Regions from separate parts of the Eisenbergiella sp. OF01-20 genome, predicted to be linked through region 2. Evidence: predicted binding sites of a transcription regulator. Region 2 holds the regulator's gene; each other region holds the start of a gene.
What was found. Region 2 encodes HrcA, which represses chaperone genes, less so after heat shock. Its sites were predicted from a motif close to TGTTAGCACTCNNNNNNNNNGAGTGCTAACA; they were not measured.

Region 1 (10,076 bases), on a different contig from region 2:
TCCCAAGTCCAGAAGCGACGGTGTATATTTGTCCATACGGCTGGCTGTAGTGGGTCCGGCCGATCCGATGGGCCTGCCTTCCCTCGCGGGGGACGGCCCCATATAGTATATTACATTTTCCCGGATATCAAACGGGAGCGTCTCTTCTTTTAATAGGGCTTCATACATTCGTTTATGTGCTGCATCCCTGGCTGTATATATAGTGCCTGTCAGCCAGACATAATCTCCTGCTTTCAGCGTGGCCGCTTCCTGTCTGGTAAAAGGCACTCTCATGTGTTTTTCCATTATATTCTCCTTCCGCCCAAATTGCTTTGCAACCATTCGGACCTGTCTGCATTGTCAAACGACTTTCTTCTTATTATATAATACTTATTCTGCAGATATTGTGTTTCTTACGGTTAGAACTACTATATAAAGGGGATTAACCGTGTCTATATAACCCGTACGGAATGTCTGTTCACATGACAGCAGATATTTACAGCAACGGGAAGTCCTGCTATATGGGTAGGATACGTATTGATATTTACTCCCAGCGCAGTCGTGGTTCCGCCAAGACCGCCGGGACCGATACCTGATTTATTTATCTTTTCCAGCAGTTCCTCTTCCATTTCCTTTATATAAGGAATATGTGAGCGGCTATCCAGCGGCCTGGTTAATGCCTGCTTTGCCAGGATAGCACACTTTTCAAAGGTTCCCCCAATCCCTACACCCACTACCATGGGAGGACATGCATTAGGCCCGGCATCACGCACGGCGGTCAACACTGCATTTTTAACACCCTCCATGCCGTCCGCCGGCTTAAGCATGAAAATCCGGCTCATATTCTCGCTGCCGAATCCTTTAGGGGCTACCGTTATTTTTACCTGATCTCCGGGGACGATGCTGTAATGAATGATTCCGGGTGTGTTATCTCCGGTATTTCGCCGGAGAAGGGGATCCCCTACTACGGATTTCCGCAGATAGCCTTCTGTATAGCCCTGTCGAATCCCTTCGTTTACGGCATCCTCAAGTTCACCACCTTCAAAATGGACTTCCTGCCCCACTTCCAGGAAAACAACTGCCATCCCTGTGTCCTGACATATGGGGATAGTGTCTTCTTTTGCTATCCGCAGGTTATCCTGCAGCTGTCCCAAAACCTGCTTCCCCAACGGAGCCTTCTCCTTCTCCACCGCATGGTTCAGGGCCTGCTCCATATCCGGCGTTAATATATGGTTGGCTTCAATACACATTTCCTTTATATTTTCCGTTATTTCGGATACCTGCACTGTTCTCATATGCTTTCAATCCCTTCCTATGCTGTACTGCTCTGCTTGTTTTAATTATAGTATAGTTTCCATTCTTTGTCACCAGCGTTTGGGCCGGGGATAAAGGTTTGTGGCAACAGTCCGGATGGCCCTTTGTGCCCTGCGGTATCTGCCGCCCCGGGAAAAATCTTGTTAATTTACTCTTGTACCGAATCTGTTCCTATCTTAAAATGGACAGAGCAGGACATCTGTGAGGCATATGGAAAAGGATGGTTTGATTTATGGATAGAAACGCACTTTTAATAAAAGAAATGATTCGGTATTACGCCAATGATCCCAAAAGAATCCAGCATTTTATCAAGGTTCATGATTTAGCCCGTATTATCGGCAGACTGGAACATCTGGGTGAGGAGGAACTGGATATCCTGGAAACCGCCGCTATCGTCCATGATATCGGCATTAAGGTGAGTGAAGAAAAATACGGAGACTGCAGCGGGAAGCATCAGGAACTGGAAGGGCCGATTATCGCACGGGCCATGCTGGAAACCCTGGAGTTTGCGGATTCTGTCATTGACAGGGTATGCTATCTGGTCGCCCATCATCATACGTACAATGAAATTGACGGATCCGATTATCAGATTCTGGTGGAAGCCGATTTCTTAGTTAATTTATATGAGGATCATTCTTCCCGGGAGGCTGTGGAACACGCCCTGCAGCATATCTTCCGTACAGGAAACGGAACCGCCATATGCCAGGACATGTTCGGGATCTCCCGGGAAGCTTCCGCTTAAGCAGGGACGATTTCTATCCAGTAGCCGTCGGGATCCTGGATAAAATAGATGCCCATCGCTTCATTTTCAAAGCAAATGCACCCCATTTCCTTATGACGGGAATGAGAGGCTTCCATATCATCTACCGTAAAGGCCAGGTGGAATTCATTATCCCCCAGATCATAGGAATTCTTTTCCCAGTCTCTCAGCCAGGTTAATTCCAGCTGGTGAGGTGTGGTTCCATCGGAAAGGAATGCCAGGATAAAGCTTCCGTCCGGGGCTTCTTTGGTGCGGATGGGTTTCAGCTCCAATGCTTCTTCATAAAAACGAAGGGATTTCTGTAAATTGGTTACATTAAAATTATTATGGGCAAACTTAAATTTCATAGGTACCTCCTGTGATTCAAAGTTAACTGTTATGTGCATTTTATATGTATAGAGTATATAATGCAACTAATTTTACAACTGTGAGGGACGGAACAGACAGGAGGCAAAAGGGTAGGCATTGCCTGCGGGAACAAACCGCTGTATACTGGGTTTATAATAAATGAAATATTCATGCAAAAGAAAAAGGAGAGCGTTCCATGAAAGCACTGCTGGTACTGTTACTTATTTTGTTATTTTTATTCTTATGTTATATGGTATTAATCATACCCCGGTTCCGTAAGCCGGATTATAAGGCACTTCTTCATCATTATTATGCACACAGGGGACTTCATAATATAGCTTTAGGAATTCCGGAGAATTCTATGAAAGCATTTCAGAGGGCCATTGACAACGGTTTTGGTATGGAAATGGATGTGCAGCTATCGCGGGACGGATTTCCGGTCGTCTTCCATGATGCTACTCTGACGCGGATGTGCGGAGTGGAAAAAAGGGTGGATGCACTGACCCTAAAAGAATTAAAGGAACTGACTCTGGCAGGCACCCAGGAACGGATTCCTACTTTTCAGGAATTCCTGGAACTTGTAAAAGGACAGGTACCTCTTATTATAGAAATAAAGATGGACAAAAGGGATGATCGGATTCCGGAGGCAGTTAATCATCTGCTTAAGGATTATAAAGGTGTTTATTGTATAGAATCCTTCCATCCTTCCGCTCTTATCTGGTATAAGAAAAACCGGCCGGATGTATTCCGCGGGCAGCTGTGTACTAACTTTAATAAAGAAAATAAAAATTGCAGCCTGTCTTTTTTCCTATTGGGTAAAATGCTTTCCAACGTTGCCTCAAGACCGGATTTTATCGCTTACAACTGGATATACCGGAATGATTTATCCAGAAAAATATGCTGCAATCTTTATCACGCCCTGTCGGTGGGATGGACTATACGTTCCCAGGAGGAAATGGACCTCTGCCGGAAGGATTTTACTCTTTTTATCTTTGAGAACTTTATACCGGAAGGAGAGGCCTGATGGAAAAACGTCATTTTATCTTTGATATCGACGGAACCTTGATTAATACAGAAAAAGCAATAATAAAGGGGCTTCAGGAACTGCTCATGGAGATTCAGGGCATTGCTTACGAACCGGAACAACTTTATTTCTGTCTGGGTATTCCCGGTCCTCACACACTTAAGCAACTGGGGATCGAGGGCGATCTGACAGCAGTACTCAAGCGGTGGGATGCCTATTATTGTAAACACGGCGGGGATGTTACCGTATATCCGGATATCAGGAAGGTTCTGGATCAATTGAGGGAAAATGGGATTTCACTAGGTGTAATAACCTCAAAAAACCAGGAGGAATATGATTATGATATGATCCGGCTGGGGCTGGCAGATTATTTTTCCATCACTGTAACCTCCACGGATACAACAGAGCATAAACCCAATCCGGCTCCCATGCTTTTTTATCTGGAAAGGGCAGGAATCCTTCCTGAACAGGCCGTGTATATCGGGGACAGCATCTATGATATGGAGTGTGCCAAAGGGGCCGGCGTTCCGCGGGCACTGGCTCTGTGGGGGTGTAAAAACCCCGAAGAAATCACGGCGGATTACAGGCTTTTTAAACCAAAGAATATCCTGGATCTTCTTAAAAAATTCTGACACAACAATTTAAAACATCTATAAGGGGAGAACATTTTTTATAGTTCCCCCTTTATTTGCTAACTATTCTTCCATCCTGGTTATATCCTCGTACTTAAGTGCAAAAAGACCATCCAATAAATAGGATAATTCTATTCTGCTTTTTTCTGTTATCCATACGGAAGAGATCAGTTCTTCCTCATGTTTGCCATATAACTCATCCAAATGCTGTGTATATTCATCAATCAGAGATTCATCCGTGTAAGAGCTGTCCTCTCCATTTGTAATATATAATGTTATTGATTTTAACAAACCTTCACCAATATTATAGGAAGTTAGGGCATCAATACCTTCTTTTTCTTCATAATCTAGGATCATAGTGGTAATTGAATCCTGCTTTTGGGTAACTATTGATTCCTCTGGCAACTTTTTTATAACTTCATCATAAGTCATTCCCCAATTAAAACCATTATAAAGGCCGCTATTATCGGGTCTGTTAATAAGTTTATATATCCCAATGCCTGCTACAACGATAAAAAGAAATGCAAGGATCAGAATCATTACTTTTGTGGAAAATACTTTTTTCTTAGTTGTTCCTGTTTTAGCAGACGATTCCACAGGGCAGCCGCATTTCGGGCACTCTGTTGCTTTGTCACTGATATCTGCCCCACATTCCGGACATTGAATAAGAGCCATAATTGAATTCTCCTTTATTTCTTATTTATTTTTTCGGGCAGCTGGCTGTCCAGTTTATCATACGCGGACATAAAATCCGATACCGTATCACTTTTTTTGGAGCTGAAACTGTTATAATTCCCAGACGGACTTATTGCCATATCTGTAAGTGATTTATAAGCTTCATATAAATCGGAAATCGTATCATAACATTTATCAAGGCCTTCCGGCGGCATCTGTAATTTTTTCATAATTTCTTTTACCGACACCTGATTAGCTTCTATCTTTGAAAGGACAGACTGTGTTGAGGAATCAGCATATAAATGACCCAGTGATTCATTAAAATCATCATAGAAAATGCCGGAACCTTGATTACTTATTGTATATTTATCTGTTTCACTATCTCGTTCTTTATAAATGGTATTGCTCCAAACATTTAATGTGAGGTTAATTATTGTTTCGGCATCCCCTCCTCCGTTGAGCATGAGAGACTGGGCTTTTTTTAGATCATCTATGTAAGCATTATAGGATTCCCGGTATTCTTTCTCCGCCTTTTTATCTGAGTATACTTTATAGGTGGCTCCTCCACCTATGCAAAACACCAGTGCAATAATAATACCTATAATAATTTTCTTGGTCCTTTGTTCCATCTTAATTCCGGCCACTTCCACCTGTTGTGGTTTCATTTCACCGGCTTCCGCATTTTTTTCAATCGGACATCCGCAATTTTTACACACCTTGTCTGTTTCGGATAATACCTCACCGCACTCCGTACATTTTAGCTCTTTTTTCTTCAGTTCCTCATTGAATATTTTCCCACAATGAATACATTTCATCGCCTTGTCAGATATGTCTTGTCCACATTCCGGACACTTTATGATTGCCATAATTCCCTCCACCCTTCATAAGCATCATTTTGTATAATAATAACAACTTTTAATTGTATTATAACGTCTTCATTATACAAAGTCAATCAAACAAAAGCATAGTAAAAGTAGGAATTTATCTGGCTTTTATGCTGCCACATTATACTTTCGGAAGGTTTTTATTTATATGAGACGTACTGTTCTATAAATTAAAAAGAGCCTATAACAGTAACATTTCTATATGATACTGTTATAGGCTCTCAGATTCTATTGAAAGTCAGGGATGAAATCAATCCCTACAACGTTTTTACCCTCTATATAAAACCGATTTCTTACCGGCAATATTAGAATATAACGGCTTACAAAAAAATTATTTTCATCCCTCGATAGGTATAATTGTCTTTTCTTCTTCAATTTTCTTAGGCTGCGGCTTATCGATCATGATCCGCAGGATACCATCTTTGAATGCCGCATGGATTTCATTCTCTGTAATATCCTCTCCCAAATAGAAGGTTCTCTTCATGGTTCCGTAGTATCTTTCTTTCCTTACGTATTTGGTTCTGTCTTCCGCGTTCTCAACAGGTTCTTTCCTGTCTGCGGTAATAGTAAGGTAGCCTTCCTTCAGTTCTGCCTTCACATCGTCCTTGGTAAAACCGGGAACCTCAATTTCCAGAAGGTACTGGCCGTCTTTTTCACGGATATCCGTTTTCATCAGCTGTGTCTGGGGCGCATAGCCTCTGTTGAAAAACGGGTCATCAAACATATCTCCAAAAAAGTCATTGAAAAAATTATTTCTGATTAACATAGTTTATTCCTCCTGCATTATTATATTGAAATCTGCGGCTTATCTGCCGCTCCTTTGTTGTTCTATAACATTTATAACACTAGTTGTTAGCACTGTCAAGAGGTGAGTGCTAATTAAATTATAAAAAAATTATGAACTCCTTTTTTAATGGTGCGGTATCCCTTTTCCGATCACTCCCAGCTATCTTCGGCTATCATCGCCGGAACTGTCACCCCTATAGAAATTGTTTTTATAAAAATGAACGGATTTGCTGGACATATACCCCGGAATACGAGTAAAATAGAACGCAGTAAAATATATTGGTTATGCGACAGGAGATTGATTATGAGTAAAGTTATCTTGACGGGCGACCGCCCTACCGGAAGGCTTCACGTGGGCCATTATGTGGGTTCCCTGAAACGCAGGGTGGAGCTGCAGAACTCCGGAGAATACGATAAAATATTTATTATGATTGCAGATGCCCAGGCACTCACTGATAATGCGGATAATCCGGAAAAGGTGCGTCAGAATATCATAGAGGTAGCGCTTGACTATCTGGCATGCGGGCTGGATCCGGAAAAGTCCACGCTGTTTATCCAGTCCCAGATTCCGGAACTGTGTGAGCTTTCTTTCTACTATATGAACCTGGTTACGGTCTCCAGGCTGCAGCGAAACCCCACGGTGAAATCGGAAATCCAGATGCGCAACTTTGAAACAAGCATACCTGTAGGCTTTTTTACCTATCCTATCAGCCAGGCGGCGGACATCACGGCTTTTAATGCCACCACCGTCCCGGTAGGCGAGGATCAGGCTCCCATGATTGAACAGACCAAGGAAATTGTCCATAAATTCAACTCCATTTATGGCGAAACCCTTACGGATCCGAATATCCTTCTGCCTGATAATAAGGTTTGCATGCGTCTGCCCGGAATCGACGGCAAAGCCAAAATGAGCAAATCCTTAAATAATTGTATTTATTTATCCGACAGTGAAGAAGAGGTACGTCAGAAAATCATGTCCATGTTTACCGATCCGGGTCACCTGCGCGTCCAGGATCCGGGAAAAGTGGAAGGGAATCCGGTATTTATTTATCTGGAAGCATTCTCCAACGAGGATCAGTTCGCCCGTTATCTTCCCGAATACAAAAACATTCAGGAAATGGAAGATCATTATGCAAGAGGCGGCCTTGGTGATGTAAAGGTTAAAAAATTCCTGAACAACGTTATGCAGGAAGAGCTGGAACCCATCCGGAAGCGGAGGAAAGAATTTGAAAAGGATATTCCCGAAATCTATAATATCCTGAAGAAAGGCAGTGAAATCGCGGAAGCGGAAGCTGCCAACACCCTCTCTCATGTTAAGAGGGCTATGAAAATTAATTATTTCGAAGACAATGCCCTGATACGGGAGCAGGCCGAACGCTTTGCCGCCGGAAGGGAATAACTACCGTCACTGTAAAGAGGGAATTCCGGCTGCCCCGGGTTCCCTCTTTTTATGCTTATATTGCAGCTGTTAATCGGATCGGCCAGAAGGCCAGCGCCTGGATCGTTACCCTGGTAAACAGGTAACCGGCCCTATGCTATACGTATATGCATCCCTTCTTTCCCAGGAACAGGACATCCCGTTACAGGTTACTTCCGTAAGCTGTCCCGTCCCATAAAGGAGTATCTGCTTCACAGGCAGTCCCGTGGTGATTGCCAGTTCCCCGTTTTTCCATTCCGCCGTAAAATGGTTTTTGCCGTTGTCGTCATAGCAGACGCAGGAAAGGCGATCTTTCAGGTTCATACAGATGGTCAGATCGGTAAAGGGTTCTTCCGGATCGCCGCCGCCTTGGGCAGAACGCATGGGCACTATGGTATTGGGCCGGATATATACGGGAATCTGATCCATGGCCGGCTTCAGGGATATCCATCTTCCGCCCTCCGCCAGGCGACCGGTGAAGAAATCCGCCCATGTCCCTTCCGGCAGATACAGGGCAAAATCATCCTGATCAAATACCGGCGCTACCAGAAGGCTGTCCCCCAGCATATATTCGGAACCTATATTGCGGAGATTGCGATCCTCCTGGAATTCCATGAGCAGCGGACGCATCATCGGAACGGATTCCAGGGATGCCTGCCATGCGGCAGAATACAGATACGGCATCAGCCTGTGGCGGAGCTGGTTATAATATGAAAATATATTCTTTGTTTCCGGCGCGAAATTCCAGGGTTCCCTGGGTGTCTTTCCATGGCATCTGCTCAGGGGTGAAAAGAAACCAAATTGTGTGGAACGGATATATTCTTCCTCTTCCGGCATACATTCATAGCCTTCATGGTCGGTATTATAAAAGCCGCCCATATCAAAGCCCCAGTAAGCAACACCGCTCAGGGCAAGACTGAGGCCGCCCTGAAGGATGCAGGCATGGTTATTCCGATGTGTGGAGGAATCTCCTGCCCAGGCTGCCGGAATCGTATGGCTTCCTGCATAACCGCTCCTGCCCCAGAGCATGGGCCGCTCACCCAGAGGCGCCTTTACCTCCCTCATGGCCTCGTATATGGTTTTTGCATACAGGTAAGTCAGCTTATTGTGCCCCTGTATACCGTTTGACCCGTCATAATAAACCCCATTTTCGGGGACCGCTTCGGAAAAATCCGTTTTTACCGCGCCGATTCCCATTGCAATCACTTCTTTTACCCTGGGGACATACCATTCCAGAAAATCCGGATTGGTGAAATCAAAGCATCCCACCTTCCTCCGGGCGCCTGCGGTAGCACAAAAGGTCAAGGGATCCCCGATCCCGTCCTTCACCAGCCAGCCTTTTTCCGCCGCCATCCGGAAATACACGGATGTTTCTCCAATATAAGGATATATCCACAGGCAGAGGTGTATTTTGTGTTCCCGGAGAACCCGTATCATCTCCTCCGGATCCGGGAAACGCTGCGTATCCCATACCCATGCCCCGCTGTCCTCCTGCTTCTGCCATGCGTCCAGATTCATCACATCTATGGAGACGCCTTCTTCCTCAGCCTTGGCAATCACCTGGTACACTTCTTCCTGATCCTTATAGACACATTTTGACATCCAGAGGCCAAACGCCCATCTTGGTATCATGGGAATACTGCCTGTCATATGCACATAATCTGCCAGCAGATCCTTATAATCCCGGTTGGCAAACAGTATATAATCCAGATAGCTGTCCTCCACCTCCACCCCATAGGTAACATTGGAGCCGCATCCCATGTCAAAGGTCATTCTGGTAAAGCTGTTCACCAGGATAGAATACCCTCTGCTGCTCATGAAATACGGATGGTTTTTGTAGGAATCCCCGGTATTGGTGCTCAATGCATCCTTCTGCCAGCATTGGATTTTTTGTCCTCTCTTATTAAATTCGGTAAATTTCTCACCGAAGCCGTAAAATGCCTCACCGGCATACATATACATACTCTCCCTGACCCGGATCACCCTGCCCTCGTCATCCCGGTCAAACCCCAAAGGAAGGTATTTGCACATATTATCCACGTTGGAATCCCGGTTCTGTTCCTTTGTCAGCAGCCTGCCGTCCAGGTAGGTACTCACTTCCCAGGGTATCTTTCTTATCCGGATTTCCAGCCTGGCAGTATGTATGGACAGCGTTTCTTTCTCTTCCGCCACCTGGTAGGACACTGTCTTTTCCAAAGAAAAAACTTCGTTTGTAAAATCCGGCTCCTTTCCTTCCGGATACATCCGGAAACGGTAG
Region 2 (10,076 bases):
CACAGGGGCTTTCTGGCAGTCACTCCCACCCATTCACCCTGACAGGTTACCTCCAGCACTTCCAGCCCTGCCGCCTTCACCGCTTCCACTACCACGCTTTCCTTATCATCAATAATTCCTGAAGTAATATAAATCCCGCCCGGCTTCAGCTGGTTTACGATGACCGGTGAAAGGGCTACAAGCACATCCGCCAGAATATTGGCCGCCACAATATCATAACAGCCGTATCCCACCCTGTCCTGGATTTCCGTTTCCGTGATGATATTCCCTATCATCATCTCAAACCTGTCCGGATCGATATGGTTGGATTCCAGATTTTCCCGCACCGCTTCCACGGCGCAGATATCCAGATCCGTGCCCACAACGTTTCGTGCACCGAACATGAGGGCCAGGATTCCCAGAATCCCGCTGCCGGTCCCCACATCCAGAAGCGCCGTATCCGGCGTCACATACTTTTTAAGCTGCCGGATACAGAGCTGGGTAGTTTCATGCATTCCCGTCCCGAAAGCCGTTCCCGGATCGATATGAAGCACCATTCTGCCCTCATCCTGCTTTTCCACCTCTTCCCAGGAAGGAATAACAAGGATATCATCTATATAAAACTGGTGGAAATACTGTTTCCAGTTATTGATCCAGTCAATATCCTCTGTTTCCTCCACCGTAATGCTGCCTTCCCCGATATCACAGAACGCGCGCAGCCCGTCCAGCTCCTTCTGCACGCTCTCCATCACGGCCTGCTCATCCGTATCCCCACCATTCACCTGAAGCCGTCCGTCCTCTGTTTCCTCTACAAAAAAACTGAGCCAGGCTATCCCGTCGTCTGCCGGACCTTCCGGAAGGATATCCACAAACATCTGCTCCTTCTCCGCCGCGGTTAGCGGCACCTTGTCTTCTATCTGCGCACCCTCCAGGCCAATGTCATAAAGTGTGCTTATAATAATATCTTCCGCATCCGTTACCGTTTTTATTTTAAATTTCTTCCACTTCATCTTTCCCTGCTCCTAACAACGGTTCCCTGGTTTCCGGATCTTTCTCTTCCTCCGGTAAGCCCCGTTAACTACATACCAGTTAATTATCTTAACACAAAGAACAGCCAACCACAAGGATTTTGGGGAATTTCCCCCCGGTTTCCCCCCGGTTCCTGTTACATGGAAAAGAGCCTGTCCAATCCCATACGTACCGCTTCCGCATGGTCAAACGCCAGCCCCCTCTCTGCAGCCGTATCAAATAAAGGCCTGCATTGGTACTCCTGCCCTTCATGTTTCTCCACACGATAAGAAAAACAGACACCCGCTTCGTCCGATTCCAGGCTAATCCGTTCCCCATCCTCATCCGTTTCCTTCCAAACCCGGAACCAGGCGGCCCGGGCCGCATCATCCCCGGCCTGTATCTTCAGGCCGTTCCCATCCACCACAGCTATATACGCTACAGAAATGATCCGGGTACGGGGATCCCGTTCGACCTCCCCGAAGGTATACAGCTGCTCCAGATACATTCCCTTAACTGCGGTTTCCTCTTCCAGCTCCCGTGCTGCGGCCTCCCGAAGGGACTCCCCCATCTCCACAAATCCTCCGGGCAGCGCCCAGCACCCCAGAAAGGGGTGGTTTTTCCGTTTTATCAACAGGAGCCTGACATTTTCACCCCGGTTATCCACAGCGAAAATCAGCATGTCCACGGTTACGGACGGACGTTCATAATCACGGGGCCGGTAATCCTTAAGAAACTCCGCCTCCGTAAGGCCGTTTTTATCCACTAATTCCATACCTTTCCTCCACTCTGCCGTACACATTTTCTTTATTTTAACACAGCACTTCTCTTGACACCAGATACCTTGTCTTTTATAATCAAGAGGCATATCTTAATTAAGTATATTTATTAAGTATGAATACAGTCTTGAAAGGAAAAACGTCATGATGACTTTATTGCTGCTAATTATTTACATATCCTTTATCAGCCTGGGGCTGCCGGATTCTCTGCTTGGCTCCGCCTGGCCCGTTATGTATGGGGAGCTTCAGGTCCCGGTTTCTTTTGCCGGTGTCATTTCCATGATTATTGCAGGAGGAACCATTATTTCCAGCTTTTTCAGTGAAAAAATTATACGGCGCCTGGGGACCGGCCTTGTCACCGCCGTCAGTGTATTTATGACGGCGGCCGCCCTGCTCGGCTTCTCCGCGTCCCATTCCGCCTGGCTTCTCTGCCTTCTTGCCGTTCCCTACGGCCTGGGGGCGGGAAGTGTGGATGCCGCCCTGAATAACTTTGTGGCTCTTCATTATAAGGCACATCATATGAGCTGGCTCCACTGCTTCTGGGGAATCGGGGCAACCGCCGGCCCTTTTATCATGTCACTCTTCCTGAACCGGGGAAACAGCTGGCACAGCGGCTACCTGATTATTGCCCTGATCCAGATCACTCTCACTCTGTTTCTTTTTCTTTCACTTCCTTTGTGGAAAAAACAGCAGAACGGGACCGATCCGACGGAACAGGAAACACAGAATTCCTCCCTTTCTTTTTCCCAGGTAGTAAAGCTTCCCGGGGCCAAGCCGGCCCTGCTCTGCTTCTTCGGCTATTGTGCCCTGGAAGCCTCGGCAGGGCTGTGGGGAAGCAGCTATTTCGTACTTGCCAGAGGAATCCCTGCGGAAAAAGCTGCCCAATGGACTTCCCTGTTCTATTTCGGGATCACCTTCGGCCGTCTTGTCAGCGGTTTTCTTTCCATGAAAGTATCCGACAGGAATATGGTACGTCTGGGCCAGGCAATAGCTCTGGCCGGTATTCTTGTTCTCTGTCTGCCTTTCGGATCTCCGGCTATATGCGGAGGCTATTTTCTCATTGGCCTGGGCTGCGCCCCTATATATCCCAGCCTGCTCCATGCCACCCCCGCTAACTTCGGCCGGAACAATTCCCAGGCCATCATGGGAATCCAGATGGCCTGCGCTTATGTGGGGAGCACGTTCATGCCTCCTTTGTTCGGGCTTATCGCCCAATATGTGAATGTGCGTCTGTTCCCCGTTTTCCTTCTCCTGTTCGTTATCCTTATGGCTATAACGGCCGAAAAGCTGAAAAGTAAAACAGAAGTATAGAAAAAACAGCCGGCACAGGCTGTGCTTCCCTGAAAGGGACACCGCCTGTGCCGACCGTCAATAATCCGGATACGTATATTTCCTACTTCCAGAATCCTTTTTTCTTTTTTTCTTTCCCTTCCGGGGCACCATTTTCGCCCATCTTCTTTGCCGCATTCAGGCTGTCACCGGACGCCTCGTCGAATTTCTTCAACAGCTCCTTCGCTTCGCCGGAAAGCTTATCAGGCACCTGGACCACAAGGGTTACATAATGATCGCCTCTCACCTCTTTGTTGCGGAGGTTGGGCACGCCCTTGCCTTTCAGCCGGATCTTGGTATCCGTCTGCGTCGCAGGCTTCACATCATAAATCACCTTTCCGTCCACCGTATCGATGACTACTTCACCGCCCAGCGCGGCTACGGCAAAGGATACAGGTACCGTGGAATAGATATTATAATCCTGACGCTGGAAAATGGGATGACGGCCTACAATCACTTCCACAAGCACATCACCTCTGGGTCCGCCGTTTACGCCGGGTTCTCCCATGCCTGCGAGCCGCTTGCACTGGCCATTGTCAATTCCTGCGGGAATATCCACTTCAAAGCGCTTTTTCATGGGAACATAGCCGCTTCCATGGCAATCCGTACATTTTTCTTTTATCACCTTGCCGGTACCATTACAGTCCGGACAGGTCTGAACGTTACGCACCGTCCCGAAGAAGGACTGCTGGGTAAATACCACCTGGCCTTTACCGCCGCACTTGGGACAGGTAATAGGCTGCGTTCCCGGCTTCGCTCCTGTTCCGTGACAGGTCTTACATTCTTCTTTTACATTTAGCTCAATGGTCTTGGCAGTGCCGAATACCGCCTCTTCAAAGGTTATATGGACACTGGTACGTAAATTAGCCCCTTTCATGGGGGCATTGCTGGCCCTGCCGCTTCTGCGCGAACCGCCGCCAAAGAAATCGCCAAAGATATCACCGAAAATATCGCCGAAGTCTGCACTGTTAAAATCAAAGCCGCCGAAGCCGCCGCCACCGGCACCCCCGTCAAAGGCCGCATGGCCGAACTGGTCATACTGTCTCCTTTTTTCAGGATCACTCAGCACCGCATATGCCTCTGATGCTTCCTTAAACTTCTTTTCAGCCTCCGCATCTCCCGGATTCATATCAGGATGGTATTTTTTGGCGAGGACTCTGTATGCTTTTTTAATGGCTGCGTCATCGGCATTTTTCTCAATGCCTAAGACCTCATAATAATCTCTCTTTTGTTCCGCCATAATTGCCTCCCTTGGTTCTGCCTCAACACAGCAGAATCACTATTATCTGAACGCAACACTAAGGGACACTGCAGTGCCCCCTAGTGTTGTATTTTTTAAGCTTAAACCTCTCTGAAATCACCGTCGATTACATCATCTTCCGGTGCGGAGCCTGTGTCAGCTGCGCCTGCATCCGCCGCGCCGCCCATATCCGGGCCTGCGCCGCCTGCTGCCTGAGCCTGCTCGTAAACCTTGGAGAACAGGGTCTGTGCACTCTGCATCAGTTTTTCCTGCGCTGCCTTCATGTCTGCAACCTGGGATTCTGTCATTTCCTGATCCTTGGTCTGATCCAGCAGAGCTTTCAGTGCGCTCAGATCTGCCTGTACGCTTGCCTTATCGGCTTCAGGAATCTTATCTCCCACATCCTCCAGAGCTTTTTCGGTCTGGAATACGAAGGAATCCGCTTCATTTCTGGCGTCAATTGCTTCTTTTCTCTTCTTATCCTGTGCTTCGTATTCAGCAGCTTCCTTTACAGCCTTGCTGATGTCGTCTTCGGACATGTTGGAACCGGCTGTAATAGTGATGTGCTGTTCTTTCCCTGTACCCAAATCCTTGGCGGATACATTTACGATACCGTTGGCATCAATATCAAAGGTAACTTCAATCTGAGGCACTCCGCGTCTTGCCGGCGGGATCCCGTCCAGCCTGAACTGTCCGAGGGACTTATTATCCTTTGCAAACTGTCTTTCCCCTTGAAGAACGTTGATGTCTACTGCAGTCTGGTTGTCTGCTGCGGTGGAGAAAATCTGGCTCTTCTTGGTAGGAATTGTTGTATTTCTTTCAATCAGCCTTGTCGCCACGCCGCCCATGGTTTCGATGGACAGGGACAGAGGCGTAACATCAAGAAGAAGAATATCGCCTGCGCCTGCATCACCGGCCAGCTTGCCGCCCTGAACGGAAGCACCGATAGCAACACATTCATCCGGGTTCAGCGTCTTGCTCGGCTCATGGCCTGTCATTAATTTTACCTTATCCTGTACGGCAGGAATACGTGTGGAACCGCCTACAAGAAGTACCTTCCCCAGCTCGGATGCGGTTACGCCGGCATCCTTGAGGGCATTCTGAACGGGAATAGCCGTTCTTTCCACCAGGTCATGGGTAAGCTCGTCGAATTTCGCTCTCGTCAGGTCCATATCAAAGTGCTTCGGTCCATCCGCAGTTGCTGTGATGAAAGGAAGGTTGATGTTGGTGGTGGTTGCACTGGAAAGCTCTTTCTTCGCTTTTTCAGCCGCTTCCCGGAGTCTCTGCATAGCCATCTTATCGCCGGATAAGTCAATGCCTTCCTGCTTCCTGAATTCACTTACCATCCAGTCAATAATCTTATTGTCAAAATCATCGCCGCCCAGACGGGTATCGCCGTTCGTTGCAAGAACTTCGATGACACCGTCACCGATTTCGATGATGGAAACGTCGAAGGTACCGCCGCCCAGGTCGTATACCATGATTTTCTGTTCTTTTTCATTATCCAGACCATAAGCAAGGGCTGCTGCGGTAGGCTCATTGATGATACGCTTTACATCCAGGCCTGCGATCTTTCCTGCATCCTTGGTAGCCTGGCGCTGTGCATCGTTGAAATAAGCAGGTACGGTAATTACCGCTTCATTCACCTTTTCACCAAGATAGTTCTCAGCATCCGCTTTCAGTTTCTGGAGAATCATTGCGGAAATTTCCTGAGGGGAATATTTCTTTCCGTCAATGTCAACCTTGTAATCGCTTCCCATATGTCTTTTGATGGAAGCAACGGTTCTGTCCGCATTGGTTACCGCCTGACGCTTTGCAGGCTCGCCTACCAGCCTTTCGCCGGTCTTTGTAAATGCAACCACACTGGGAGTTGTTCTTGCGCCCTCCGCGTTGGCGATAACGGTGGGTTTACCACCTTCCATAACTGCAACACAGCTATTTGTTGTACCTAAGTCGATACCGATAATTTTGCTCATAAGTCTCCTCCATTCTACCGCTTTTTGCGGCTATTTCATCAGGCAGTGCCTGAAATACTTAATTTGCCACTTTAACCATACTGTGTCTTACCACAGTATCGTGATAGGTATAACCCTTCTGGAATTCCTCGGCCACAATATTCTCACCGTACGCCTCATCCTCCACATGCATGACCGCATTATGGAAATTAGGGTCGAATTCCTGACCGGCCGCTTCAATGGGCTTAACCCCCATATTATCCAGTTCGGTCATCAGCTGTTTATATACCTTGTTCATACCTTCCACGAAAGCGGATCCCTTCTCATCTTCGGGTACGGCCGCCAAACCTCTTTCAAAGTTGTCGACCACCGGGAGGATTTTTTCAATCACGCTTTTTGCTCCGGTTTCGAACATTGCTGACTTTTCTTTATCCGTACGCTTACGGAAATTCTCAAATTCGGCCATCTGACGTTTTACCCTGTCTTCCAGTTCATCAATTTTGGCCTTAAAAGCTTCTTCCTTTTTATCTTTTTTCTTTTTCTTAAAAAAGCCTTCTTTTTCAGCTGCCGGGCTGTCATCCTGTGCGGAATCATCTTCCGGGGAACTTTCTTCCCCTCCGTCCGCTTCCTCACTGCTGCATGCTTCACATTCTCCGGCAGAATCCACGCCGTTATCCGCGTCCGCAGCCGGATCGGCATCCGCTGTTTTGCAAGCCCCCTGTGCTGTTTCTTCTCCTGCCTTCGCCTCAGAAGCAGTATCCATCTCTTCCTCCAGGTTCCGGTTATCTTTATTTTCCATCTTCTGCTTCACTCCATTCTGTGTATCTGACACTTTCTATTTTTGTAACTGTCCGGTAGTTCACAGTTATCTATTTTTTCTTATATAACGTATCCAGCTGTGTCATCAGATTCTTCAGGATTCCCACAACCTTGTCGTAATCCATACGTTTGGGCCCGATGATGCCGACGGTTCCTTTCATTCCTTCGCCCAGCTCGTAGGTGGCTGTTACTATGCTGCAGTCCTTCATTGTCTGTACCGGTGTTTCGTTACCGATATATACCTGAATGCCCGTACTGTTCTCATCAGCCAGTGTTTCCTGAACGATTTGGTTTAATGCCTGTTTTTCTTCAAAAGTGGTAATAAGCTGTCCTGCCAGTTCCTTATCCGCAAGCTCCGGATATTTCAGGATATTATTGGTGCCGCTCGTATAAATCTCCAGATCCTCATCCGCCTGTATGGCTTCCGCCACCGCATCGATGATTTCGCCCACCATATCGCTGTGAATGCCTGCCTGCTGCTTCAGGTTGGCTATCATCGCCAGATTAATCTCATCCAGGCTCTTCCCGTTCAGGTGGGTATTCAGCAGGATATTTAATTTTAATATGGTTTCCTGGTCGGGCGCTTCGTCCACATGGAGCATGGTGTTCTTAATCATATTGCCTTCCACCACGATAACCGCCAATACCTGGTGTTCATCCACCTTGGATAACTGGATGAACTTAAGCTTATTCCCATGATAAAGCGGCGATGAAATCATTGCCGCATAGTTGGTATTCACTGCGAGAACCTTTGCAACCTGCCGGAGAAGATGGTCCATCTTATCTTCTTTCTCCACGAGAAGCTCTCTTAATTCCGTCACTTCCCGATCCTTTTCTGCCAGCATGCTGTCAACATAAAGCCGGTAGCCTTTATCGGAAGGAATCCGGCCTGCGGAGGTGTGGGGCTGGAGGATGTATCCCTGTTCTTCCAGGTCTGCCATCTCATTACGAATCGTGGCTGAACTTAAGTTCAAATCCGTGTATTTGGAAATCGTCCTGCTCCCTACCGGTTCTCCTGTCTCCAGATAGTTACGGATGATTGCCTGCAGAATTTTCATTTTGCGTTCATCCAGTTCGTGCTGCATTACCTCACCTCATTTCGGGTTGTTAGCACTCAACCTTCAGGAGTGCTAACACCTTCTGAACATACATTATCACTTCTCCTATACGTTGTCAACTCGTTTTTAGAAATAAATTAATGAAAAAATTGTGAAGAATCTTAAGAAAAACGGATGAAAACAAAGGCCCTCCGGTTCAGCAGCAGCCTTCCTTCCGGCAAAAGAAACGCCGTATCCCTGTGAAACTGAAAAGCTGGATAAACCGGAATCGGAATCCGCCTTTCAGGGGATACGGCGTATAAATGACGTGTAGTTGTATGAATTCGTAACTGTGAAGGTACGGAACAGTTACATGAAATCTAACTATGTATTTTTATTGCAGGCCTGCGGGTTTCTGTCAGATAGCAAAACTTCCTGTCACATCCCCATTAATCACATAGTATACACTGCTTTCTTCCGGTTTTACATAAAGCTCAACTTCCCTGAAATCAGCTTCCTCCCTGCCCAAATCATATTTCCAAACATCCTTTGCGATCTTGACAAGATCCTCTGTGGAATAGGATTTACCGGCAAACTGTACGGTAACAACTTCCTTGGATGCGATAGTTTCCATCGTCTCTGTTTTAGCTGCCGCTTTCTTAACAGGCGCTTTTTTGGCGGCAGGTTTCGCGGCGGCGGCAGTCTTTTCTGCTGCAGGCTTTTCAGCCGTTTTTTTGGCAGGTGCCTTCTTCACAGGCGCTTTCTTTACGGTTTCTTTTTTAACAGGCTCCTTTTTGGCAGGTGCCTTCTTTTCTGCGGGTTCTTTTACAGCGGCTTTTACTGCTGGTGTTTTTTCAGGCTCTTTGGTTTCGATTTTCAGTGCATCAGCTTTCGCAGTAATTTTCTCAACGGGTTTCACAGTTTCCTTCGCTTCGTTTTTCTTCATTTCTGCCATAATTTTCTCCTCCTTTAGACCCAGGTACTTCGTCCAAGCACAACACACAAAGCAGTAATATACCTGAATATAGAATTCAGTTTACCGCAAAGACGCGCAGTTGTCAACTTTTCGCCTTATTTTCCGCTGAAAAAGGAATTGTTACGGTAAAGCAGCTACCCTTTCCCGGAGTGCTCGCCAGCCCGATATGGCCTCCGTAGAACTCCACAATATGCTTCACAATGGATAGCCCCAGGCCGGTTCCGCCCATCTTTTTGCTGCGTCCCTTATCCACCCGGTAAAAGCGTTCGAAAATACGCTCCTGATCCTCTTTGCTGATACCGCAGCCGTCATCCTTCACGCGGATGCACATGTCGCTCCCCTCCGAAGAAATCTCCACCCATACGTTTCCGCCGGGGTGATTGTATTTGATACCGTTGCTCACCAGGTTCATTATCAGCTCCCGCAGCTGTTTGGCGCTGGCTTCTATGATGAGGGGTTCGCATTCTTTATGAAGCGCAACCTGATATTCCGCAGCAATAGGTTCCGCAGATTCAAAGATTTCCGTCAGCAGAGGGGCGATACGCACCATGGAATAGGTCACCTCGGCCTCCTTTGCTTCCAGGCGGGATATCATGAGGATATCGTTGATAAGGTTGGTCATATTGTCCGTTTCCTTCAGGATACGGGCAATAAAATCTTTTTTTGTAGCCTCATCCTTCACAAATCCCTGATCCAGCAGCTCCGCATATCCTTTGACGGAGGTAATGGGTGTTTTCAGTTCATGGGAAGCGTTGCTGAAAAATTCCTGGCGGATGCGTTTTTCCTTTTCCAGCTGATCCATATGCTCGCGGATCTCCGCCGCCATTTTCATTGTAGTCTGGGATATCACATTTAATTCCTTATATTTATACTGCCGGAAGGTAAAGCTGGGGTTTTCTCCCCGCACCTTCACCATTTCCCTGGAAATTTCATTCAGGGGGGTGGTAATGGTAT
Region 3 (10,076 bases), on a different contig from region 2:
CGGAAATCCATCGCCGTGCAGCCGGTCGCAGACCTCCTCCACGACTTTCCTGGTCAGGCAGTAAATGATCCCGCTTTCCTCCCTGTGCAAATCCAGATAGTTCTTCATGGTGGCATATTTATCCCTGGGAGTCTGTACCCCGAAATACAGATTCGGCCTGTCGAAGCCGGTGGTCAGCACTTCCGGGGACTGCAGCATCAGAATGTCGATTATATCATCCCTTACTTCTTTGGTAGCCGTGGCTGTAAAAGCTCCCACCACAGGCCTTTTGGGAAGCCGGTTAATAAAATCCATTATTTTCAGATAACTGGGCCGAAAATCCTGTCCCCATTGGGATACACAATGGGCCTCATCCACGGCAACCAGGGATATATCGGCATCCTGGGCAAAATCCAGGAATTCCTCGGTAACCAGCCGTTCCGGAGCCACGTATATAATGGGATAGCGGCCGGCTTTGGCGTATTCCAGCGCTTTCCTGTACTGTCCCGGTGTAAGGGAACTGTTGAGATAAGCGGCATGAACGCCCATATTGTTCAGCGCTCCCACCTGATCCTTCATTAAGGAAATCAGAGGGGAGATAACCAGTGTGATGCCTCTTAACATCAGGGCCGGTACCTGGTAACAAATGGATTTTCCCGCACCTGTGGGCATAATTCCCAGTACATCCTGTCCCCGCAGTATGCTGTCAATCAGCAGTTCCTGCCCGTCGCGGAAATTATCGTATCCAAAATATTGTTTCAGCACCTGAAATTTATCCATTGTATTCCTCCACCTTAAAGCTGCCCTTCCGGCCGCATTCCATCCTGTGTACTATTCTTTTTTTCCACACAAATCTCTCAGGGATTCTATGGAGATTTTCCATTTTGAACTCATGAAAAGAACGAAGCATTGAAAGCTTCAAACGAATTTACCGATAAAAATATCCTACCACATATCTTCCGCTTTCCGCAACAAGAAGTTGATTAAAAAAAGGAAAACCGCGTCCCCAAAATGAGAATACACGGTTTTCCGTAACAGCCCGGATACATCCGGACTGTTACCGCATCCCTTCTTTTCAAACCCCCGCCAGCATATTCAACAAGCCTGCGCCGCCGCCATGTCCCAGCCTTTACAAACATCCACCCATTCCCCGGAACCGGAGTATTGTTCCAACTCCTCCATCGTTACTTCGATAGCGCTGTTGCTGCTGCCGCAGGCGGGAAATACGGTTTGAAAGCGTTTGAGGGACTCGTCAAGGTAAATTTTAACCCCTTCTTTTACGGCAAACGGACAGACGCCGCCAACCGCATGTCCGATTTTTTCTTCCACCTCTGCTGCGGGAAGCATTTTAGCCTTTAATCCGAAGCGGGCCTTATATTTTGCATTATCTATTTTGGCATCACCGGCCGTTACGATAAGGATACAGGCATCTCCTGTATCAAAGGACAATGTTTTGGCGATCCTGCGTCCTTCGCAGTTAAGTGCCTGGGCGGCCAGTTCCACCGTCGCGCTGGACACCTGGAATTCTTTGATTCTGCCGTCCGCGTTCCATTGTTTCAAATATTCTTTCACTTTTTCAATTGCCATAATATGTCTTCCTTTCTGCCTTTCGGTATCTATTTTATAACAAGGCCCATCAGCTTTGCAAGCTCTGCAGCCTGGTAAATATCTATGACGGCCCCGATAAGTTCCTTTTTTTCTTCCGATACGATAATGCCTTCCACCTCATTTCCCCGCAGATCCATTCCCTTCAGGGATGTGTGGAAAAAACTGGCCCGCTTCAGGTTCATTGCCTGCCAGTCCACCTTTTTAAAGCGGCAGTCCGCCAGATAGCTTTCCTGCATATCGCATGCTGACAGGCTTGCGGCTTCCCATCTTGTCCCGCTGAAATTGGCAAAGGACAGGCCGCATTCCTCCCATCTTGTCTCCTTAAAAAGACTTTCATGGAAATCGGTGCCCACGCCCTTCACACAGAGGAATTCACATCGGTTAAAATAGCAGTCATCCAGAATACTGTTGGAGAAATCGCAGTTTTTAAACTGCACATCAATAAAACTTGCTTTTTCAAAGTTGCAGTGGAGAAAAGTACAGTTTTCAAGCACCACACCCTCCAGATTGATTTTATAAAAATCTTCTTCTTCCGCCATCAGACCTTTTATGCGGCATTGTTCCACCAGCATATCCTCCCGGCGCGCTTCCTGCAGACAGGCCAGGCCTTCCTCCACATCCCGCAGCGAGGCGGAAAGCACCGGCGGTGCTGTTTTTATCCGTTTTGCTTCCATACCGATTCCCCGTTCCTGTTTTCTTGTGTACAGGCACCTTCCCGCGAACTTGCTCTGCTGTGTTCCCAGCGTGTCAAGTACAAGGCCCCGCTGCCTGCGGCGGGGTCTCTGATTTCTCTAACTGTTAAGTCTATCACAGTATGGGGGAAAGTGGAAGTACGCAAATAGAATAAGGGTGCAGATAAAAAAGTTTGGCGTCACCCGCACAGGGAAACTGGGGCGGGTGACGCCAAACTTTTTTATCTGCACCCAAAAGGCGTCCCGTCCAAAGCTGCCGCTTTGCCGGGACGCCCTATATCGGAGGACTATGTCTGTACCAGGAAAAGCAGCCGCTCCTCTTACCGGCCGCCTTTTTCCGTCAGCCGTCAATGGCGATATAATTGTGCTCTTCCACCGTCTTCTTTTCTTCTGCTTTGGGTATCGTAAGCTTCAGGATACCATGCCTGAAGCTTGCTTTAATCTGTCCGCGTTCCACGTTTTCCCCTACATAGAAGGTACGGCTGCAGGATCCTTCATAACGTTCTTTGCGGATATATTTTCCGGTCTTTCCTTCGTCCTTGTCCAGGGTCTTTTCCGCATGGATGGTAAGGCAGCCGGGACAGCCCTGATAACCTTCCTCCAGTTCCACCCGGATTTCCTCTTTCTTAAAACCGGGCAGATCCACCACCAGCTCATAGGTTGTGTCCGTTTCACGGACATCCGTTTTCATAAGGCGGGACGCATTTTTGCCATAAAGCGGGTTTTTCCTGCCGAAGAACTCCTTGTTCCTCTTTTTTTCCCATTTATCATCGAACGGGAAATCCATAAAATCATCAAATAAGTTTTCACCAAATATGCTGGGCATCAACATATGTCATTCCTCCATTCTTTTCCATATGCAATTCGTCCGCCGTTACCAGATATTATCCCTCAATGGCAATGCATTTATTTTCTTCCGTCTTCGGCAGCGCTTCTTGCCTGGGTACGGTCAGCTTCAGGATACCATTTTCAAATTTTGCTTTAATATCCTCCTGTTTTACATCACTGCCCACGTAAAAGCTTCTGCTGCAGGAGCCCATGTAACGCTCTCTCCTGATATATTTTCCGTTTTCATCCTTCTCATCGTTATTTTTCTTCGTAGATGCGCTGATGGTAAGGTACCCCTCCTTCAGCTCCGCTTTGATATCTTCTTTTTGAAAGCCGGGCATATCGATATCCATTTCATAGCTTCCGTCGCTTTCTCTGATATCGGTTTTCATCAGGCTGTTTTCACTGTAGCCTCCAAACGGGAATCTCATCCAGTCATCCAATAAATTTTCTCCAAAAATACTAGGCATCAACATAATCAATCGCTCCTTTTCGTAAGTCGAATATCCCGCAGCAGGCTGCTGGGTATCCGGTTCTCGCGGCAGTCGCCAAATATCCATGAAAGCATGGCTGCCTGGCTCGCTGCCCGCGGAAATAATATGGTTTCGTTTACAAGTTCGGAACGCGGGTACTGACTCTGCTTCGGTATAAAAAGGGATTGTCATCTTTCGATGCATCCTGCTTTTTGTATCTTTGGTTCTATGCCTTTCCCTTTGTTCTATATGTAATATAACACGCATTATCAGCAGAGTCAAGAGCCGAGTGCTAAACAAATTATAAAAAAAGTGTGAAACAAAAAGAAAGGGATGCAATCCCATAAAAAAACAGGCCGCTCCCATGTCCGTATTGTTTCTTTGCAGCGGTTCAGACTTGTCAGAACCACTGCATCCGGCCAATCAAATCACCGCGCAGGCGGCCGGATACGGTTCTTTGTATCTATGATAAAATAAATATGGATATTCCCTTCAGAAAATTATATGATACTGTTATATGCGATGTACCGTTCCGGCACCTTTTTGTGCCATAACCACAGCAAAACCACTCAAACAGGAGACAGAAATGAATATCAGACAGGAAACCCCAAAAGACTATGACGAGGTATATCAGCTTATAAAATCAGCATTTGCCGCCGCAGAACACCGTGACGGCACGGAGCAGGATCTGGTTGCGGCCCTGCGTAAAAGCGCCGCTTTTGTGCCGGAGCTTTCCCTTGTTGCGGAGTCCGGCGGCAGGCTTGCCGGCCATATCCTTTTCACGGAAGCAAAGGTGGGCCAGGATATCGTATTGGTGCTTGCCCCTTTATCCGTATCCCCGAAATTCCAGAGACAGGGAGTCGGAACCGCCCTGATTCGGGAAGGGCACCGGATCGCCCGGGAAATGGGCTACCGGTATTCCCTTGTTCTGGGAAGCGAAACCTATTATCCCCGTTCAGGCTACCTTCCTGCCGCACAATTCGGGATCCAAATTCCTGACGGAATGCCCGAGGCCAACTTCATGGCAATCCCTCTTCAGGAACAGGCCGGGCCGATCAGCGGGGCCGTGTCTTATGCAGAAGAATTTCGGTAACAATGCAGTCAGGTCTGCGCCTTCACTGCGCAGACCGAGGCCGTAAGGAAGTGATTCAGGAGTGCCAAAAGCCATAGCCGAAGGCGGTTTCGGATGGATTTTGGCAGAAGCCGGGTAGGGACTGAACCGTTACGGATATGGCATATAAAGGTTGGGGAACCGGGCGATACTATCCTTTCCGTTCCAGGTAGTTCTCCATATATTCCCGTATCTTCCTGAACTGATCTTTCGTCACCGGATTTTGTGACTCGAAAGCCATCAGTCTGGGAAGGTATCCCTGCCGGTTTACGATACGCCGGCTTTCCGGGAATTGCAGCTCATATACAAGGGAAATGTGGCCCACCAGATGATCCACCGCCGTTTTTTTCAGACTGCGCAGTATGGCATGCTCTTCATAAAAGGCCGCCATCACCGCTTCCGATACCGTACAGCTTCTGAGCTCCCGGGAAGATACATTATAAATCTCTTCCGGCGGGAAATCCACATTCACTTTCAGAATATCAATCTTATCCGCATCCCGCAGGATATGGCAGAAGCGCTCCGTCCGTTCCTCCGGCATGGCAGGGATCCGGTAGGCGCTGTGATAGCGGACCGCATTCCAAAGCAGTGTATCCTCCGACTCCTCCCCGGTATACTCCCTGATTTTTCCCTGTTCAAAAAGAATCTGTGCCCCATATTCGGCATGATCAATGGAATCGGCATCGATAAAAGTCCCATAATTTTTCAGCTGTTCAAAGCGGCCCACATCGTGCAGCAGCCCGGTAAACCAGGCCAGATCCTGTTCTTCCTCTTCCATCCCGAGGGATTCGGCTATCTGCCGGCAAAGTCCGGCAACCCGGAAGGTATGCTCTATTTTCAGACGCACCTTTTCTTCCCCGGCATTATAATGGCTCACATATTCACGGAAAACGGCCTCCGCTTTCCTTCTGTCTATTTTCATCCTTTTTCCCTTTATCAGCACTGCTTACGTTTTGCGCAACAATACCCAGTGTTTACACCGCAAACTGGCTGTTATAAAGCTGTGCATAAAATCCTTCGGCCCTCAGCAGCTCTTCATGCCGTCCCTGTTCGATCACTTTCCCTTCCTTCATCACCAGAATCACATCCGCCTCCCGGATTGTGGAAAGCCGGTGGGCCACAATAAAGCTGGTCCTTCCTTCCATCAGACGGGCAAAGGCTTCCTGGATTTTCATTTCCGTCCTCGTATCGATGGAAGAGGTTGCTTCATCCAGGATCAGCATAGGCGGCAGGCAAAGCATAACCCGTGTAATACACAGCAGCTGCTTCTGTCCCTGGGAGAGGCTTCCCCCATCCTCGGAAATCACCGTATCATATCCTTCCGAAAGACGCTTGATAAAGCTGTGGGCGTGGGAAGCTTTTGCAGCCGCCACGATTTCCTCCTCCGTGGCATCCGGTTTTCCCATGGTAATATTATCCCGGATGGTCCCTGCCTTTAGCCAGGTATCCTGAAGCACCATGCCGAAGCCGGTGCGAAGGCTGCTTCTTGTCATATCCCGGATATCGGTGCCGTCGATCCGTATGGCGCCGCTGTCCACATCATAAAAACGCATCAGCAGATTGATCATGGTCGTTTTTCCGCAGCCGGTGGGACCTACGATTGCCACCCTCTGGCCCGGCTTCACCGTCAAATTAAAATCCTCAATCAGCTTCTGCTGCGGCGTATAAGAAAAATACACATGGGAGATATCCACATCCCCCCGGAAGGCATTGCTTCCCTGAAGAACTGCCGCATCCGCCTTTTCCGGTACCTGCGGCTGCTCTTCGATCAAATCAAAAATCCGTCCGGCACAGGCCAGGGCGTTCTGCAGTTCGGTCACCACACCGGATATTTCATTAAAAGGCTTGGTGTACTGGTTCGCGTAGCTTAACAGACAGGATAAATCCCCGACGCTGAGCCGTCCCCCCACCGCAAGCAGGGCGCCTGTCAGGCCCACTCCCGTATACACCACATTGTTCACGAAACGGGTGGCCGGATTGGTGATAGAGGAATAAAAAATAGCTTTCAGGGAGCACGTTTCCAGCCGGCTATTGATTTCGTCAAACTGCTCCATCGCTTTCTCTTCATGGCTGAACGCCTGCACAGTGCTCTGGTTTCCGATCATTTCATCAATCAGCGCCGTCTGTTCCCCTCTGGTTTCCGACTGCAGCCGGAACATGGTAAAGGTCCGTTTGGCTATAAAGGCCGCCACAAAAAGGGACAGGGGCGTAATCAGCACCACCACAAACGTGATTCCCACATTGGTAGCCAGCATAAAAAGAATCGTTCCCACGATGGTCATAACTCCGGTAAAAAGCTGGGTAAAGCCCATGAGCAGACCATCTGCAAACTGATCCACATCCGCAATTACGCGGCTTACGATTTCGCCATAGGAATGGCTGTCAATATACTTTAAAGGAAGGATTTCTATTTTCCGGAAAGCCTCGTTCCGGATATCCCTCACAATATGATAGGTCATTTTATTGTTGCAGATATTCATGATCCACTGCGCCAGGCCGGTAAAGGCTATCGCTATGGCAATCTGCTTTAAAACAGCAGCTATCGCAGGAAAATCCACCCGGCCCTGTGCGATGATATGATCAATGGCCCGGCCCGTAAGCTTGGGCACATACAGGGTCAGAGCCACACTCACTGCGGCCAGCACCAGGGATACTCCCAGATAAAACCAGTAAGGCTTCAGATACCGCAGAACTTTGACGAACGTTTCCTTCTGCGAGGATATTTTTTCTTTTCCCTTTGCCATTCTTACGCCTCCTTTTCAAACTGGGAATAATAGATTTCCTGATAAGCCGGACAGTCCGCAAGAAGCTCCTCATGTGTGCCGATACCGGCCATTTCCCCGTCGTCCATAACGATAATCTGATCCGCATAACGGATGGAGGATGCCCTTTGGGAAACAAGAAACACCGTAGGCCCGTCCTTCATCTCCTTAATTGCCTTGCGCAGTCTGGCATCCGTGGCAAAGTCCAGCGCGGATGCACTGTCATCCAGAATCAGGATTTCCGGCATTCTGACCAATGCCCTGGCAATGGTCAGGCGCTGCTTCTGTCCGCCGGAAAGGTTTTTCCCTCCCTGGGACACCGGTGCATCAAGACCGCCTTCTTTGGTATCCACGAATTCCCTCGCCTGGGAAATATCCAGCGCACGGTAAATCTCCTCATCCGTCGCATCCTCTTTTCCCCAAAGCAGGTTTTCCCGGATTGTCCCTTTAAATAATACTGCCTTCTGCAGGACAACTCCCACTTTACGCCGCAGCTCCTCCAGCGGATAATCCTTCACGTTTTTCCCGCACACCAGAACCCGTCCTCTGGTCGCATCATAAAAACGGGGAATCAGGTTCACCAGGGAGGACTTTCCGGATCCCGTACCCCCGATAACGCCGATGGTCTGTCCCTTATATACCCTGAAATCAATATCCGTCAGGGATTCCGCACCTGCATTTTTATAAGTAAGCCCTACCTTATCAAATACAACCACCGGTATCTCTTCTCTCCCGGATCCCACTGTTTTCTTTCCGTTTCCTCTGGAATCCCCTTTTTCTTTCCGTACCGCTCCCGCTGCCTGCCCCGGATCCGGCATACTGGACTGTATCTCAAAAATACTCTGGATCCGGTTTCCGCAGGCAATCGCTTTGGTAATGGTAATAATCAGATTCGCCAGCTTAATAAGCTCTACCAGTATCTGAGACATATAATTTACCAGGGCCACCACCGCCCCCTGCGTGATCGCGCCCCCTTCCACACGCCATGCCCCGGTCCAGATCAAAGCGATAATCGCCCCGTTAATAATAATATACGTAATCGGATTCATCAGTGCCGAAATTTTTCCCACATGCTTCTGCATCCCGGTCAGCGCGTCATTGCACTCTTCAAACCGGCTGATTTCGCTCTCTTCCTTATTAAATGCCCTCAGCACACGCACACCGGTCAGGTTTTCCCGCGTGATCCCCAGAACCTTATCCAGCCCTCCCTGCACCTTTTTGTAAAGAGGCATGGTCAGCATCATAATCCCGAAAACCACCACAGAAAGCGCCGGTATCGTTACCACAAAAATAAGGGCCGCCTTAACATCTATTGTAAAAGCCATAACCATCGCCCCGAACACAATAAAAGGCGAACGAAGGAACAGACGCAGCACCATATTCACCCCGTTCTGCACCTGGTTCGAATCGCTGGTCATCCGTGTAATCAATGTGGACGTACCGATCGTATCCATTTCCGAAAAAGAGAAGCTCTGGATATGCGCAAACAACGCATGCTTCATTTTGGCTGCAAATCCCACCGCCGCTTTCGCAGCAAAAAACTGAGCCGTTATCGAACACACCAGCCCGATAACTCCCAGCATAATCATCACAAAACACATCTTCCCGATATAGCCCCTGTCCCCATTACCGATACCGGTATCAATAATAGCCGCCATAACCAACGGCACCAACAGCTCAAAAGACGCCTCCAACAGCTTAAAAAGCGGCGCCAGGACCGTCTCTTTCTTATAATCCTTCAAATAAACCAGTAACTTTTTCAAACCCTCACTCCTTCATCTCCCGCAGCATGCTCCTCTGCAGTCTCTCACACAATCCGGTATTATTCCATTGCCAAATTACTCCGTATATCGTATCATAAAAATAAATATATGAAAATTATTATATTTATATACAATCCATACTTTTTTCATATACCTAATTTCTCTATAACTTGTAACTCCGCTCCTGCCCCGCATACCCCCAGCTTCGTGAGTCCGTGCCGGCCTCCCCCTCAGAAAGGAACATATGGATTTAAAACAACTCTCCTACTTTACTACCGTTGTAAAAGAAGGCACCATCTCCGGCGCCGCAAGAAAACTGAACCTGTCCCAGCCTCCGCTCAGTACCCAGATGAAGCTTCTGGAAGAAGAATTCGGCTGTGTACTGTTTCAGCGTGGCTCACGGAAAATCCAGCTTACGGAAGCCGGGCAGCTTCTCTATGAAAGGGCTGTCACCATGCTGGAGCTGTCTGAGGTGACCCGGAAAGAACTGCTGGATTACCGCAACGGACTGACCGGCGCGCTGCGGCTGGGTGTGGTATCCTCGGTTGGCTGCAGCCTGCTGCCCGAATGGGTTGCCGCCTTCCATAAAGATTTCCCGGCCATCCGTTTTGAGCTGTTCGAAGCAAATACCTACCAGCTTCTGGAGCAGCTGCGTTCCAATCTGATCGAACTTGCCATCATCCGCACGCCCTTTCACGGGGAGGGCTTTTCCTGCACCACGCTCTGTGAGGAACCTATGCTTGCCGTGGGAAGCGGAATGTACTTTTCGGATATTCTTTCCGGCAAAGACCCTTCCTCTCCCGATGGCACCATTTCCCTGGAAGCCGTGAGCCGTCTTCCGCTGATTATCTACCGCCGAT

Region 1: the regulator HrcA is predicted to act here: its motif matches at 6,467-6,497, upstream of DXA36_RS19275 (Hsp20/alpha crystallin family protein).
Region 3: the regulator HrcA is predicted to act here: its motif matches at 3,848-3,878, upstream of DXA36_RS17345 (Hsp20/alpha crystallin family protein).

What each region holds. Positions count from the first base shown of each region.
Region 1 covers NZ_QUES01000018.1:1,533-11,608, forward strand. Annotated here, with positions in the region: gene DXA36_RS19235 (Fe-S-containing hydro-lyase) at 1-285, opposite strand, end outside; gene DXA36_RS19240 (fumarate hydratase) at 432-1,274, opposite strand; gene DXA36_RS19245 (HD domain-containing protein) at 1,526-2,035, shown strand; gene DXA36_RS19250 (VOC family protein) at 2,032-2,400, opposite strand; gene DXA36_RS19255 (glycerophosphodiester phosphodiesterase family protein) at 2,652-3,425, shown strand; gene DXA36_RS19260 (HAD family hydrolase) at 3,425-4,057, shown strand; gene DXA36_RS19265 (zinc-ribbon domain-containing protein) at 4,121-4,732, opposite strand; gene DXA36_RS19270 (zinc ribbon domain-containing protein) at 4,747-5,598, opposite strand; gene DXA36_RS19275 (Hsp20/alpha crystallin family protein) at 5,954-6,382, opposite strand; gene trpS (tryptophan--tRNA ligase) at 6,707-7,801, shown strand; gene DXA36_RS19285 (glycoside hydrolase family 31 protein) at 7,907-10,076, opposite strand, start outside.
Region 2 covers NZ_QUES01000002.1:357,468-367,543, forward strand. Annotated here, with positions in the region: gene prmA (50S ribosomal protein L11 methyltransferase) at 1-989, opposite strand, end outside; gene DXA36_RS05150 (NUDIX domain-containing protein) at 1,145-1,762, opposite strand; gene DXA36_RS05155 (MFS transporter) at 1,911-3,077, shown strand; gene dnaJ (molecular chaperone DnaJ) at 3,160-4,335, opposite strand; gene dnaK (molecular chaperone DnaK) at 4,437-6,311, opposite strand; gene grpE (nucleotide exchange factor GrpE) at 6,370-7,089, opposite strand; gene hrcA (heat-inducible transcriptional repressor HrcA) at 7,160-8,194, opposite strand; gene DXA36_RS05180 (DUF6465 family protein) at 8,565-9,101, opposite strand; gene DXA36_RS05185 (sensor histidine kinase) at 9,205-10,076, opposite strand, start outside.
Region 3 covers NZ_QUES01000015.1:663-10,738, forward strand. Annotated here, with positions in the region: partial or broken gene DXA36_RS17325 (RecQ family ATP-dependent DNA helicase) at 1-759, opposite strand, end outside; gene DXA36_RS17330 (YbaK/EbsC family protein) at 1,075-1,566, opposite strand; gene DXA36_RS17335 (pentapeptide repeat-containing protein) at 1,596-2,261, opposite strand; gene DXA36_RS17340 (Hsp20/alpha crystallin family protein) at 2,620-3,111, opposite strand; gene DXA36_RS17345 (Hsp20/alpha crystallin family protein) at 3,164-3,583, opposite strand; gene DXA36_RS17350 (GNAT family N-acetyltransferase) at 4,167-4,673, shown strand; gene DXA36_RS17355 (HD domain-containing protein) at 4,843-5,613, opposite strand; gene DXA36_RS17360 (ABC transporter ATP-binding protein) at 5,666-7,435, opposite strand; gene DXA36_RS17365 (ABC transporter ATP-binding protein) at 7,438-9,216, opposite strand; gene DXA36_RS17370 (LysR family transcriptional regulator) at 9,461-10,076, shown strand, end outside.